Regions from separate parts of the Enterobacter sp. ECC-219 genome, predicted to be linked through region 1. Evidence: predicted binding sites of a transcription regulator. Region 1 holds the regulator's gene; the other holds the start of a gene.

What was found. The regulator LexA, encoded in region 1, represses DNA repair genes until DNA is damaged. The targets are predictions, from matches to a motif close to TNCTGTATGTACATACAGNA.
Region 2: V1603_RS10790 (DNA translocase FtsK 4TM domain-containing protein) is a predicted target of LexA. The motif match lies at 2,430-2,449, and genes of this name have one in related genera.

What each region holds. Positions count from the first base shown of each region.
Region 1 is NZ_CP143680.1:976,631-983,370, reverse strand. It holds gene V1603_RS04550 (cupin domain-containing protein) at 1-215, opposite strand, end outside; gene zur (zinc uptake transcriptional repressor Zur) at 331-843, shown strand; gene V1603_RS04540 (CsbD family protein) at 892-1,101, opposite strand; gene dinF (MATE family efflux transporter DinF) at 1,222-2,559, opposite strand; gene lexA (transcriptional repressor LexA) at 2,623-3,231, opposite strand; gene V1603_RS04525 (diacylglycerol kinase) at 3,340-3,708, opposite strand; gene plsB (glycerol-3-phosphate 1-O-acyltransferase PlsB) at 3,863-6,283, shown strand; gene gntU (gluconate transporter) at 6,398-6,740, opposite strand, start outside.
Region 2 is NZ_CP143680.1:2,292,880-2,299,619, reverse strand. It holds gene V1603_RS10790 (DNA translocase FtsK 4TM domain-containing protein) at 1-2,352, opposite strand, end outside; gene lrp (leucine-responsive transcriptional regulator Lrp) at 2,488-2,982, opposite strand; gene trxB (thioredoxin-disulfide reductase) at 3,527-4,495, shown strand; gene cydD (cysteine/glutathione ABC transporter permease/ATP-binding protein CydD) at 4,610-6,376, shown strand; gene cydC (cysteine/glutathione ABC transporter ATP-binding protein/permease CydC) at 6,376-6,740, shown strand, end outside.

The DNA of each region.
Region 1 (6,740 bases):
AGCACGTAGATAAACTCTTCTTCGTCACTTTCCGCATGGGGATAGGACGTCCGACGTCCTGGCGGTAAACGCTCATGATGGATGCCTATGCGCCTGAGGCCCAGGCTGCGAGCCAGCGGTGCACCGATGGAAAAAAGCTCGTTACTGTCGGGGTAGGTGGCGTCATCTGGTCCTTCTACCTCGCGCCAGTGCGTAATACAGTCTGGTTTTTTCATGGTTACATTCCCGGTTTGCGATGCGCCAGGTATAGCACAGCCTGGCGGATATCGGTGTTTTTGCCATAACATGGTAAAGTGAGGGTTTTACATCCCAGAACATCCGAGGTGCTAAATGGATAAGTCCACAAAAGAGCTGTTAGCGCAGGCCGAAAAGCTGTGCGCGCAACGCAATGTGCGCCTGACCCCTCAGCGCCTTGAAGTCTTGCGCCTGATGAGCCTGCAACAGGGGGCAATCAGCGCCTACGATCTGCTCGACCTGCTCCGTGAAAGCGAGCCGCAGGCTAAACCGCCCACGGTGTATCGCGCGCTGGATTTCCTGCTGGAACAAGGGTTTGTGCATAAAGTCGAATCCACAAACAGCTATGTGCTGTGCCATCTTTTCGATCAGCCAACCCACACATCGGCGATGTTTATTTGCGACCGTTGCGGCGTGGTAAAAGAAGAAGGCGCAGAGGGCGTAGAGGACATTATGCACACGCTGGCGGCAAGGATGGGTTTTGCCCTGCGTCATAACGTGATTGAAGCACACGGGTTGTGTTCAGCATGCGTAGAGGTGGAAGCCTGTCGGCATCAGGATGCATGTCAGCACGACCACTCAATTCTGGTGAAGAAAAAGCCGCGTTAACGGCAAAAGAAAAGGCGGCCTGAAGCCGCCTGTGTGGGTTATTCAGCGTTACCAACGATAGTCGTTACGGGTTTCCCAGTCTTTGACTTCGTTTTCCGCCTGATCTTTCGCGTAGCCGTAACGTTCCTGAATTTTACCGACAAGCTGATCGCGTTTACCTTCAATGACGGTCATATCGTCATCTGTCAGCTTACCCCACTGTTCTTTCGCTTTACCTTTGAACTGCTTCCAGTTGCCGCCGATTTCGTCTTTATTCATCATCGTGTCCTCTTAGTTAAGCGTCGGGTCGTAACGTCCGTTACGTTCTTTTCTGCTGGACGTGATAATTATTGTAGTTAAGGATTCGGCGGTTGGTTTCATATTCGGAATCTTTAACCGTCACGATATATCATGGCGGGAGGGAAGCCAGGTATTATTTTGCCAGTGACGGTGCCAGATAAAGGCAAGCGACAGGCCGCGCAGAGAGAGGAAGACCGCAAGCGCCAGCCACAAACCGTGATTACCCAGCCAGGGTAGCGTCAGCAGCGTCAGACCAAACCCCGCCGCCGCGACCGCCATACTGTTGCGCATTTCCGCCCCGCGCGTCGCGCCGATAAACATGCCGTCCAGCAGATAGCACCAGACACCTACTACCGGCAAAATAACCTGCCAGACGATGTAGCGGTCCGCCAGTTCGCGTAAAGCCGGTAACGAAGTGAGCAATGCAATAATGTCACGGCCAAAACAGGCGTAAATCAGTGCGAATGCCAGCGCGACCAGGCCCGACTGGCGGCAGGCCGCACGCCAGACATTCCGAAGCTGCCCACTTTCCCGCGCGCCGTACGCCTGCCCGGAATGCGCCTCAACGGCATAGGCGAAGCCGTCCAGCGCGTAGGCGGTGAACGTCAGCAATGTCATCAGGACTGCATTCACCGCAACGATTTCTGGCCCCAGTCGAGCCCCAAAGACCGTCAGAGCGCCGAAACAGATCTGAAGCAGCAGCGAACGCAGCATGATGTCACGGTTGAGCGCCAGCAGCCTGCGGATATTGCCGCGCCATGCTGTTTTGAGCAGCGCAAGGGAGATCCCGCGCATCGCCAGCACGCGCCAGACCATCCACAAGCCAATGAAAAAGGTCCCGTATTCTGCAATCGCCGTCGCCAGTGCCGCCCCGCGTACGTCCATATGCAGGCCCATCACCAGCCAGAGATCGAGCACAATGTTGAGAAGGTTTCCCGCGACCAGCAAAATCACTGGCGCACGGGCATATTGCACGCCCAGTAACCAACCCAGCAGAACCAGGTTTGCCAGCGAAGCGGGCGCGCTAAGCCAGCGAATTTCCAGGAAGCGACGCGCCTGCTCCAGTACCGCCTCGCTGCCGCCAACGACCTGGAGTGCAAGGTCGATCAGGGGCGTGCGTAGTAAAACAATCAACATTCCCGCCCCCAGCGCCAGGATCAGCGGCTGCACCAGCGCACGCGCCAGACGTAACGGGTCTTTCGCACCGTACGCCTGTGCCGTGAGCCCGGTAGTACTCATACGTAAAAAGAGCAGCAGCATAAACAGGAAGCTGGTTGCCGTCGCCCCAATCGCCACGCCGCCAAGATAAACAGGGGAATCGAGATGACCAATAACGGCCGTGTCGACCAGACCCAGCAAGGGCACGGTGATATTGGAGAAAATCATCGGCAGGGCAAGACGCCACAATGCCTTATCTGAAGCCGTCAGCAGTGACATGGGAAATACCGGGAATGGAAGACGAAGCAGGCTACAGCGAAAGCGTAGCCTGTCAGGAAGAGATTACAGCCATTCGCCGTTGCGAATCACGCCTACTGCCAGACCTTCAATAGAGAAGCTCTGTTCGCGGAGGTCGACCACAATCGGGGTGAACTCGTTGTTTTCAGGCAACAGCTGGACGGTGTTACCCTGTTTTTTCAGGCGCTTAACGGTCACTTCGTCATCAATGCGCGCAACCACCACCTGGCCGTTCCGCACATCCTGCGTTTTGTGAACGGCCAGCAGGTCGCCATCAAGAATGCCGATGTCTTTCATCGACATCCCGCTAACGCGCAGCAGGAAATCAGCGCTCGGCTTGAACATACCAGGATCGACCTGGTAGTGGCCTTCTATATGCTGTTGTGCCAGCAGCGGTTCACCTGCGGCAACGCGGCCTATCAGAGGAATGCCCGTCTCTTCTTCCACCAGCAGGCGGATACCGCGCGACGCGCCTGACACAATCTCAATTACACCCTTACGCGCCAGCGCTTTCAGGTGTTCCTCGGCAGCATTCGGAGAACGGAAGCCCAGACGCTGCGCGATTTCCGCACGCGTGGGTGGCATACCCGTCTGGCCGATATGATCCCGAATGAGATCAAACACCTCTTGCTGCCTGGTCGTTAATGCTTTCATTCCGCCCCCTGGGTGTATATACAGTTATGCTGTGAGTATATACAGTCAAAGGCGATTTTGGAACCAAAAACTGCACAAAAAACCAGGGACTTAATTATTCCTCGAGGCTCATCGGAAATGTGACCAAAGCAGCGTGACCCAGGTAATGGCTGCAGTGATAATTGCCAGCAGCACAGCGGCAGAGCCCATATCTTTCGCCCGGCCAGAAAGCTCGTGGAAATCTGAGCCGATCCGGTCAACAACGGCCTCAATAGCGCTATTGAGAATTTCCACTATCATCACCAGAAGTACGGAACCGATGAGAAGCACGCGGGTAATAGCATCTACATCAAGGAAACAGGCGATGATAACCGCGACGATAGCGGCGACACCTTCCTGGCGAAAAGCAGCTTCATTAACCCACGCGGCACGGAAACCTTTCCATGAATAGCCAGCGGCTTTGATGATACGCGTTAACCCAGTGGTATTATTGGCCATTAAAAGAACCTTTTTTAAAAAAGAGCGTCAGTAACAGGAGCAGCAGCGCGTTTCGCTGCCGCCTGAAGTATGACGGGTAACAACAGAAATTTTGCGCGCTTTCTGTTATCCTTGCGCCGCAATTGCATTATTAACCAGAGGCTTTACATCGTTTATGTCCGGCTGGCCACGAATTTACTACAAATTACTTAATTTACCATTAAGCATCCTGGTAAAAAGCAAGTCTATCCCAGCAGAACCCGCGCTGGAACTGGGGCTCGATACGTCGCGCCCTATTATGTACGTTTTGCCTTATAACTCGAAGGCAGACCTGCTGACGCTTCGCGCCCAGTGTCTGGCGCATGATTTACCCGACCCGCTTGAACCGCTGGAAGTTGACGGCACTTTGCTGCCGCGCTACGTGTTCATCCACGGCGGGCCGCGCGTGTTTACCTATTACACGCCGAAAGAAGAGTCCATCAAGCTGTTCCACGACTATCTCGACCTGCACCGCAGCAATCCTGACCTGGATGTGCAGATGGTGCCGGTATCGGTAATGTTTGGTCGCCGCCCGGGCCGCGAAAAAGGTGAAGAGAACCCACCGCTGCGCATGCTTAACGGCATTCAGAAGTTCTTCGCGGTCTCCTGGCTGGGACGCGACAGCTTTGTGCGATTCTCCCCTTCCGTCTCCCTTCGCCGGATGGCGGACGAGCACGGCACTGACAAGATCATCGCGCAAAAACTGGCGCGCGTGGCGCGTATGCACTTCGCCCGTCAGCGCCTGGCTGCTGTAGGGCCGCGCCTCCCGGCGCGTCAGGACCTGTTCAACAAGCTGCTGGCCTCTAAAGCGATTGCCCGCGCCGTTGAAGACGAAGCGCGCAGCAAGAAAATTTCGCATGAGAAAGCCCAGCAGAACGCCATTGCGCTGATGGAGGAGATCGCAGCGAACTTCTCTTACGAGATGATTCGCCTGTCCGATCGTATTCTCGGCTTTACCTGGAACCGCCTGTATCAGGGCATCAACGTTCATAACGCCGAACGTGTGCGGCAGTTGGCGCACGATGGCCATGAGATTGTCTATGTCCCCTGCCACCGCAGCCACATGGACTATCTGCTTCTCTCCTACGTGCTCTATCACCAGGGGCTGGTACCGCCGCACATTGCCGCTGGTATTAACCTGAACTTCTGGCCAGCAGGCCCGATTTTCCGCCGTCTGGGTGCGTTCTTTATTCGTCGTACCTTCAAGGGCAACAAGCTCTACTCCACCGTGTTCCGCGAGTATCTCGGCGAGCTGTTCAGCCGCGGCTATTCAGTGGAGTACTTCGTGGAGGGCGGTCGTTCCCGTACCGGTCGCCTGCTCGATCCGAAGACCGGCACGCTCTCGATGACCATTCAGGCGATGCTGCGCGGAGGAACCCGTCCGATCACGCTGGTGCCAATTTACATTGGCTATGAGCACGTGATGGAAGTGGGCACGTACGCCAAAGAGCTGCGTGGTGCGACCAAAGAGAAAGAGAGCCTGCCGCAGATGCTGCGCGGCCTGAGCAAGTTACGCAATCTGGGTCAGGGCTACGTAAACTTTGGCGAACCGATGCCGCTGATGACGTATCTGAACCATCATGTTCCGGAGTGGCGCGAGTCTATCGATCCTATTGAAGCGGTTCGTCCGGCCTGGCTGACGCCAACGGTGAACGGTATCGCGTCCGAGCTGATGGTGCGGATTAACAACGCCGGTGCAGCCAATGCCATGAACCTGTGCTGTACGGCGCTGCTGGCTTCCCGTCAGCGCTCCCTGACTCGTGAACAGCTCACAGAGCAGCTGGACTGCTACCTGGACATGATGCGCAACGTGCCGTACTCGGCTGATTCGACGGCCCCTTCTGCTACCGCCAGCGAGCTTATCGATCACGCGCTGCAGATGAACAAGTTTGAAGTCGAGAAAGACACCATCGGCGATATCATCATTCTGCCGCGCGAGCAGGCGGTACTGATGACGTACTACCGCAACAACATCGCTCATATGCTGATGCTGCCGTCGCTCATGGCGGCCATTATCACCCAGCATCGCCGCATCTCACGCCAGGAGCTGTTGCGCCACGTTGAGACGCTCTACCCGATGCTGAAAGCGGAGCTGTTCCTGCGCTGGAGCAAGGAAGAACTGGCCGTTGAGCTGGATAAACTGACGGAAGAGCTGCGCCGTCAGGGGCTGATTACCGTTGCAAACGACGAACTGCACATCAATCCGTCACGCTCCCGTACCCTGCAACTGCTGGCGGCCGGTGCGCGTGAAACGCTCCAGCGCTACGCCATTACGTTCTGGCTGCTGAGCGCGAACCCGTCGATCAACCGTGGCACGCTGGAGAAAGAGAGCCGGACACTGGCACAGCGCCTGTCCGTTCTGCACGGCATTAACGCCCCTGAATTCTTCGACAAAGCGGTCTTTAGCTCCCTGGTGCTGACGCTGCGTGACGAAGGCTTCATCAGCGATACGGGCGATGCCGAGCCGGAAGAGACGCTGAAGGTTTACCAGATGCTGGCTGAGCTGATTACCTCGGACGTGCGCCTGACGATTGAGAGCGCCACGCAGGGCGAGTGATGTTAAAAAGCCGGGTAGTGGTTTCACCTGACCCGGCCTGGCGTTCTGCATAATAAAAGGCCCGGTAAGCGTTAACGCTACCGGGCCTTATTTTTGCTTGTTAAATCACCGCATTCAGCTTAGCAGCGTGAAGGCAATCATCCCGACAATCGCACCCGTCGTGCCGAGAATGGTTTCCATCAGCGTCCAGGTTTTCAGGGTTTGCGCTTCGGTCGCGCCGGTAAACTTACCGAACAGCCAGAAGCCCGCGTCGTTAACGTGCGAGACCACAATCGAACCACCCGCGATACAGATAGACAGCGCAGCCATCTGCGCACCCGAGTAGTTGAGCTGTTCAATTACCGGCATCACCAGACCTACGGCGGTTAAGCACGCCACGGTTGCAGAACCCTGAATGATACGCACCGCCGCAGCCAGCACGAAGCAGGTTACCGCAATCGGCAGCCCCATCCCGGTC
Region 2 (6,740 bases), 1.3 Mb from region 1:
CACCACGTCCGCCTTGATGCGGAAGTCTGCCAGACGGGCTTCCACCAGACGGGCCATCTGCTCCAGAGCAAACGTATCAACCGGCTCGACTTCAGCCGGCGGCGGCGTCAGCAGATCCAGCGACGGCAGCGGCGTGCTCGGACGCTGCAGCGGACGGCTGTCACCGTTACGCATCAGCAGCGGGTGAATCAGGCTCTCCTGAGGCTGTGGCGCTGGCTGCTGGAACTGCGGCGGCTGTTGTTGCGGCTGCTGCGGTTGCGCATACGGCTGCTGAACAGGTTGCTGCGGCTGCGCGTATGTCTGTGCCTGCGGCGCCGGCTGCTGGCGCACAGGCTCTGCTTCAGGCATCACGCTCGGGGTGAACAGAGGCTCGCTCGGGCCATCATCCACCAGATCTTTCATTGGTGAGAACTCGAAATCCGATAATGAGAACGGGTTCGCGCCAGCAGGCTGTTCACCGGAGTAACGTTGCTGCTGGGTTGCCGCAAACTGACGCGCTAATTCGGCTTCAGCCGCGTCATCTTCGTCTTCCAGCATCGGTTCATCGTGCTGATAGGCTTCACCGTAGCGCTGATTCTGCTGCGCGGCGAACTGGCGGGCCAGTTCGTCCTGCTGCATTTCATCGGCATCATCTTCATAGTCCGTCTCACGCGCTTTTTCTTCGGCCATCCGCTGGGAAGGCAGCTTGATACCATAGGAGGCAAGCTCACGTCGGGTTGGAACGCGGACGCGGTTAGGGCGAGGCAGTTGGGGACCAATTCCCTCTTTCACCTGCGGACGCGGCGCACCGCCCGTTGCCAGGCTAAATACCGGTGCTGCCGCCGCTGAGGCCGCAGAAGCCTGCTTCACGCTTTCCGCTACGGGGGCAACAGCAGGCGTCGGGTCGACCGGCGGAACCGAAACTGAAGGTGCCTTTGTAACCGGCTCCTGCACCGGTTCAGGCACAGGCTGATACCATGCCGCCAGCTGTTCGCGTTCACGAGCCCGGCGTTCTTCAACTTCTTCAAAATAGTACATTGGCGGACGAGACGGTTTCACCTCTTCCACCACCTCAGGTTCAGGCTGAGGCTCCACATAAGGCTGCGCGGGTTCAACCGGTTCAGGCGCGTACGCCTGATAAGGCTGGGCCGCAGGCTGCTCATAGTGCTGCGGTTCATACTCAGGTTGCGGCGGCTGATAAGGCTGCTGCCACTGCTCCTGCTGTACAGGGATGTAGCTCTCTGGTTCAGGCGCGATAACGGGCTCCGGCGTGTGGACACCCGGTGCGGTCTGCCAGGCAACCTGAGGCTGCTGGATAGCGGATTCCGGTGGTGGAACCGGCGCGGATGGCATCACGGCTTCGACAGGGGCGGCATACGCCTGTGCTGCGGTCGTTGCTGCTGCGGCTGCGGCAACCGGCGCGGTAACGGTATGCCCGTTAAGCAGCGGATCGTATTCATCGAAATCACCCGGCATCGCACGGTTGCCGGAGAAAAGCACATCATCAGGATCTACTGCGCTACCCGCTGCGCGGTACTCAACCTGCTCATCTTCATCCATACGCTTACCGGAGAAGAGCGCCGCATCGGTTTTACGTCCAAGCGGGTTAGCAAATTTTTCAGCAACGCGCTGGCGACGCGCCAGGGCACCGCGCAGAATACGAGCACGACGAGATTCACGACGCTGCACCGGAACATCGTCTTCCTCTTCGTACTCATCTTCATATTCTTCTTCATCGACCCACGTGTCGTCGCGGCGGGTACGGTTGCTGGCGAAGGTCAGGATCGTAAGAATAAAGCTGCCGATCTTCTCGGCAATGCTCACCCATGACCAGCCGGTAAACAGCGTCAGCCCTGCCGCCCAGATGCAGAGCAGCGCCAGCGTGCCGCCGCTACTGTGAAGCATTGGCTGTAGCGCAGAGCTCAGCAGGCTGCCAATTACCCCGCCGGAGGCGAAGTACCAGATATCATCGGCGTTAATCGCCGCCAGCCCGCAGGAGGTGAGGATCAGCGCCAGCGCGCCAATCAGGCGCAGGGAAACCGCGAAATAATCGATGTAATCATCGTTCTGACGATGACGCCATGCAAACCAGCATCCGCCAATAATAATGACGGGAATGGTGTAGGCCATTACACCGAAAATGAAAAAGAGCGTGTCCGCAAGCCAGGCTCCGGGTACGCCGCCTAAATTATGGATAGGCTCATGCCACGCGGTTTGCGACCAGCTGGGATCGGAAGGGTTGAAACTGAGTAAGGCTGCCATCAGCCAGACGGCAAAAAGGGCAATAACGATCAGCAAAGCCTCGAGGAGACGACGTCCGCTGCTTAGCTTCGATAGTGTGACTTCTTTGTCTTCAGTGTATTCCTGGCTCAAGAAAGGCTCTCCAGGTATCAGGCATATCCTGCCTGTTTGCTAAAACGGACAACAGCGCCGGGGCTCCCCGGCACTGTTGCTGTATGGATTAACAGGAGTGTAATCAAACTACGCTGATTTTGCACCTGTTCCGTGTTAGCGCGTCTTAATAACCAGACGATTGCTCTGTTTGACCTCTTCCATCACCACATAGGTACGGGTGTCGTTCACGCCTGGCAGACGCAGCAGGGTTTCCCCCAGCAGCTTACGGTAGGCGGACATATCAGGCACACGGGTTTTCAACAGGTAGTCGAAATCACCGGACACCAGATGACACTCTTGAATTTCTTCAAGTTTTTGTACAGCGGCGTTAAATTGCTCAAACACATCCGGCGCACCACGATTCAGAGTAATCTCAACAAATACCAGAAGTGAGGCATCCAGATAATGCGGGTTCAGCAGAGCCGTATAGCCCTGAATAAAACCCTGTCTTTCCAGTCGGCGCACACGCTCAAGGCACGGCGTCGGGGAAAGTCCCACACGTTTTGAAAGCTCGACGTTGGAAATACGCCCATCCTTTTGCAATTCATTAAGAATGTTACGATCGATACGGTCGAGATCTTTGCCAGGGCGCTTCTTGCTATCTACCATTATTATTGTCTCTCTGTATTCCTTCCCTACTCCTGCCTGGACCCTGTGCACATCACTGTTCAGAGCCTGTACCCGTTAGTCATCACATCGCCTGGTTATGTATTAGACGCGATGCGGATTCGGGTTCTGTTGGTAAGAAGACCGCTGCCCGAAGGCTGTCACCGACATCACGTATGGCGTCTGTCCACGCCATGCGTAGATTTCACTGACACGGTAAAAATGGCATTTACGTGCATGCCTATGCGGCATACGGTTAACGCGGTTTTTTTTCTTCCTTGAATGTTTTCGCAAATGCGCAGGGGATTGTCAAAGCAAAACATCGTTTTTTAGTACAAGATGCCGGATATTCATTACGGGGGGGTATTAATCCTCATTTTACTGCCTTATAAACGAGCGGTTTTAAGTAGAAAACGTGATGTAACGGCGCAAGATTCATCGGGCGCAGCTATTGCATATATCGAAAGCAAAATCCCAGCGCTCTTTTTTTACGGCAACAAATTCCCTACAATCCAGCCCATTGCCTGCCAACAACAATGGGGATCTCATGGGCACGACCAAACACAGTAAGTTGCTAATCCTTGGTTCTGGACCTGCGGGATATACCGCGGCGGTCTATGCTGCACGCGCAAACCTGCAGCCGGTACTGATCACTGGCATGGAAAAAGGCGGTCAGTTGACCACCACCACGGAAGTGGAAAACTGGCCGGGCGACCCGAACGACCTGACCGGGCCGCTGCTGATGGAACGCATGCACGAGCATGCTGCTAAGTTCGAAACCGAAATCCTGTTCGACCACATCAACAAGGTTGACCTGCAGAACCGTCCGTTCCGCCTGACGGGCGACAGCGGCGAATACACCTGCGACGCGCTGATCGTCGCTACCGGGGCCTCTGCCCGCTACCTCGGCCTACCGTCTGAAGAAGCGTTCAAAGGCCGCGGCGTCTCTGCCTGCGCCACCTGCGACGGTTTCTTCTATCGTAACCAGAAAGTCGCGGTTATCGGCGGCGGCAACACCGCGGTGGAAGAAGCGCTTTACCTGGCGAACATTGCCTCTGAAGTGCATCTGATCCACCGTCGTGACACCTTCCGCGCCGAGAAGATCCTGATTAAGCGCCTGATGGATAAAGTGGCGAGCGGCAACATCGTGCTGCACACCAACCGTACCCTGGAAGAAGTCACGGGCGATCAGATGGGCGTTGCGGGTCTGCGCATTCGTGATACCCAGAACACCGATAACGTCGAAACGCTGGAGGTGGCGGGTCTGTTTGTGGCTATCGGCCACAGCCCGAATACCGCGATCTTCGAAGGCCAGCTGGAGCTGGAAAACGGGTACATCAAAGTGCAGTCCGGCAGCCACGGTAACGCGACCCAGACAAGCATCCCGGGCGTGTTCGCTGCCGGTGACGTGATGGACCATATTTACCGTCAGGCGATCACCTCTGCGGGCACCGGCTGTATGGCCGCGCTGGACGCTGAACGCTATCTCGATGGACTGGCTGAACAAGGTAAATAATCTTTACAAGTCAGTAACAAACGTAAATAAAGGCGGCCACAGGTCGCCTTTATTTTTGCTCGCGTGTAACATGCAGATGTCTAATTTCTTATAACGTCACCTGCAAAATACGCAATGGAAAAAACCCGTCAACAAGAGTTAACACGCTGGCTGAAACAGCAAAGCGTTATTTCCCGCCGCTGGCTTACGATCTCCCGTCTTTTGGGGTTCGTTAGCGGTCTGTTGATTGTTGCCCAGGCATGGCTGCTGGCCCGCATTCTTAATCACATGATCATGGAGAACATTCCCCGCGAAGCGCTCCTGCTGCCCTTTATTGTTCTGATCCTGGTTTTTGTCCTGCGCGCCTGGGTGGTGTGGCTGCGTGAGCGCGTCGGCTTCCACGCCGGACAGCATATCCGCTACGAGATCCGCCGTCAGGTGCTGGATCGCCTTCAGGAAGCCGGGCCCGCGTGGATCCAGGGTAAACCGGCCGGAAGCTGGGCGACGCTGATCCTTGAGCAGATCGACGATATGCACGATTACTACGCGCGCTATCTTCCGCAGATGGCGCTGGCGGTTTTTGTTCCGCTGCTGATTGTTATCGCCATTTTCCCCGTCAACTGGGTGGCGGCAGTGATCCTGCTGGGCACCGCCCCGCTGATCCCGCTGTTTATGGCGATGGTCGGCATGGGTGCGGCTGATGCCAACCGCCGCAACTTCCTGGCACTGGGCAGGCTGAGCGGACATTTCCTCGATCGCCTGCGCGGGATGGAAACCCTGCGTATTTTTGGTCGCGGTGAAGCGGAAACCGAGAATATTCGTCTGGCATCACAGGACTTCCGCCAGCGCACGATGGAAGTGTTACGCCTGGCGTTCCTGTCTTCCGGCGTGCTGGAATTCTTTACCTCGCTGTCGATTGCCCTCGTGGCGGTTTATTTCGGTTTCTCCTATCTCGGCGCGCTGGATTTCGGCCACTACGGCACGGCAGTCACCCTCTCTGCCGGTTTCCTGGCGCTCATCCTGGCCCCGGAGTTTTTCCAGCCGCTTCGCGACCTGGGGACCTTCTATCATGCCAAAGCGCAGGCCGTTGGCGCGGCCGACAGTCTGAAAACCTTCCTGGAGACGCCGCTGGCGCACCCGGAGCGCGGTGACGTGACGCTGAATGCTAAAGACCCCGTGACCATTGAAGCGCAGGACTTTTCCATTCTGTCACCTGAAGGCAAAGTGCTCGCGGGTCCGCTGAACTTTACCCTGCCAGCCGGAAAACGCGTGGTGCTGGTCGGCACCAGCGGTTCCGGGAAAAGCTCTCTGCTGAATGCGTTATCCGGTTTTATGGCCTACACCGGTTCGCTGCGGATAAACAAAGCTGAACTGCGTAATCTCGATCCCGACGCCTGGCGCAAGCAGCTCAGTTGGGTCGGACAAAACCCGCAGCTTCCTGCCTCCACGCTGCGCGAAAACGTGCTCCTGGCGCGCCCGGATGCCCGTGAAGATGAACTACAGTCCGTTCTCGACCGCGCCTGGGTCAGCGAGTTTCTGCCGCTGCTCCCGCAAGGAGTTGATACCGTGGTCGGCGACCAGTCCTCCGGGCTGTCAGTAGGACAGGCGCAGCGTGTGGCCGTTGCCCGCGCGCTGCTTAACCCGTGCCAACTGATGCTGCTGGATGAGCCCGCCGCCAGCCTGGATGCCCACAGCGAACAGCGTGTCATGGCGGCCCTGAACGCTGCATCCCGGCAGCAAACCACCCTGATGGTCACCCATCAGCTGGAAGGCATTGCCGACTGGGACCAGATCTGGGTCATGGAGAACGGCCGAATTGTTGAGCAAGGCGATTACGCCGCTCTCGTTGCCGCGCAGGGGCCGTTCGCCGCCCTGCTGGCGAACCGTCAGGAGGACATCTGATGCGTGCTCTGCTGCCTTATCTTGCGCTCTATAAACGCCACAAATGGATGCTGACGCTGGGGATCGTGCTGGCGATTGTGACGCTGCTCGCCAGCATCGGCCTGCTCACGCTTTCAGGCTGGTTCCTGTCGGCCTCCGCCGTCGCAGGGTTCGCCGGATTATACAGCTTCAACTATATGCTGCCGGCGGCAGGCGTGCGGGGTACCGCCATTACCCGTACTGCCGGACGCTATTTCGAGCGGCTGGTCAGCCACGACGCGACGTTCCGCGTTCTGCAGCACCTGCGCATTTACACCTTCAGCAAACTGCTGCCCCTCTCCCCTGCCGGGCTGGCGCGTTTTCGTCAGGGTGAGTTACTTAACCG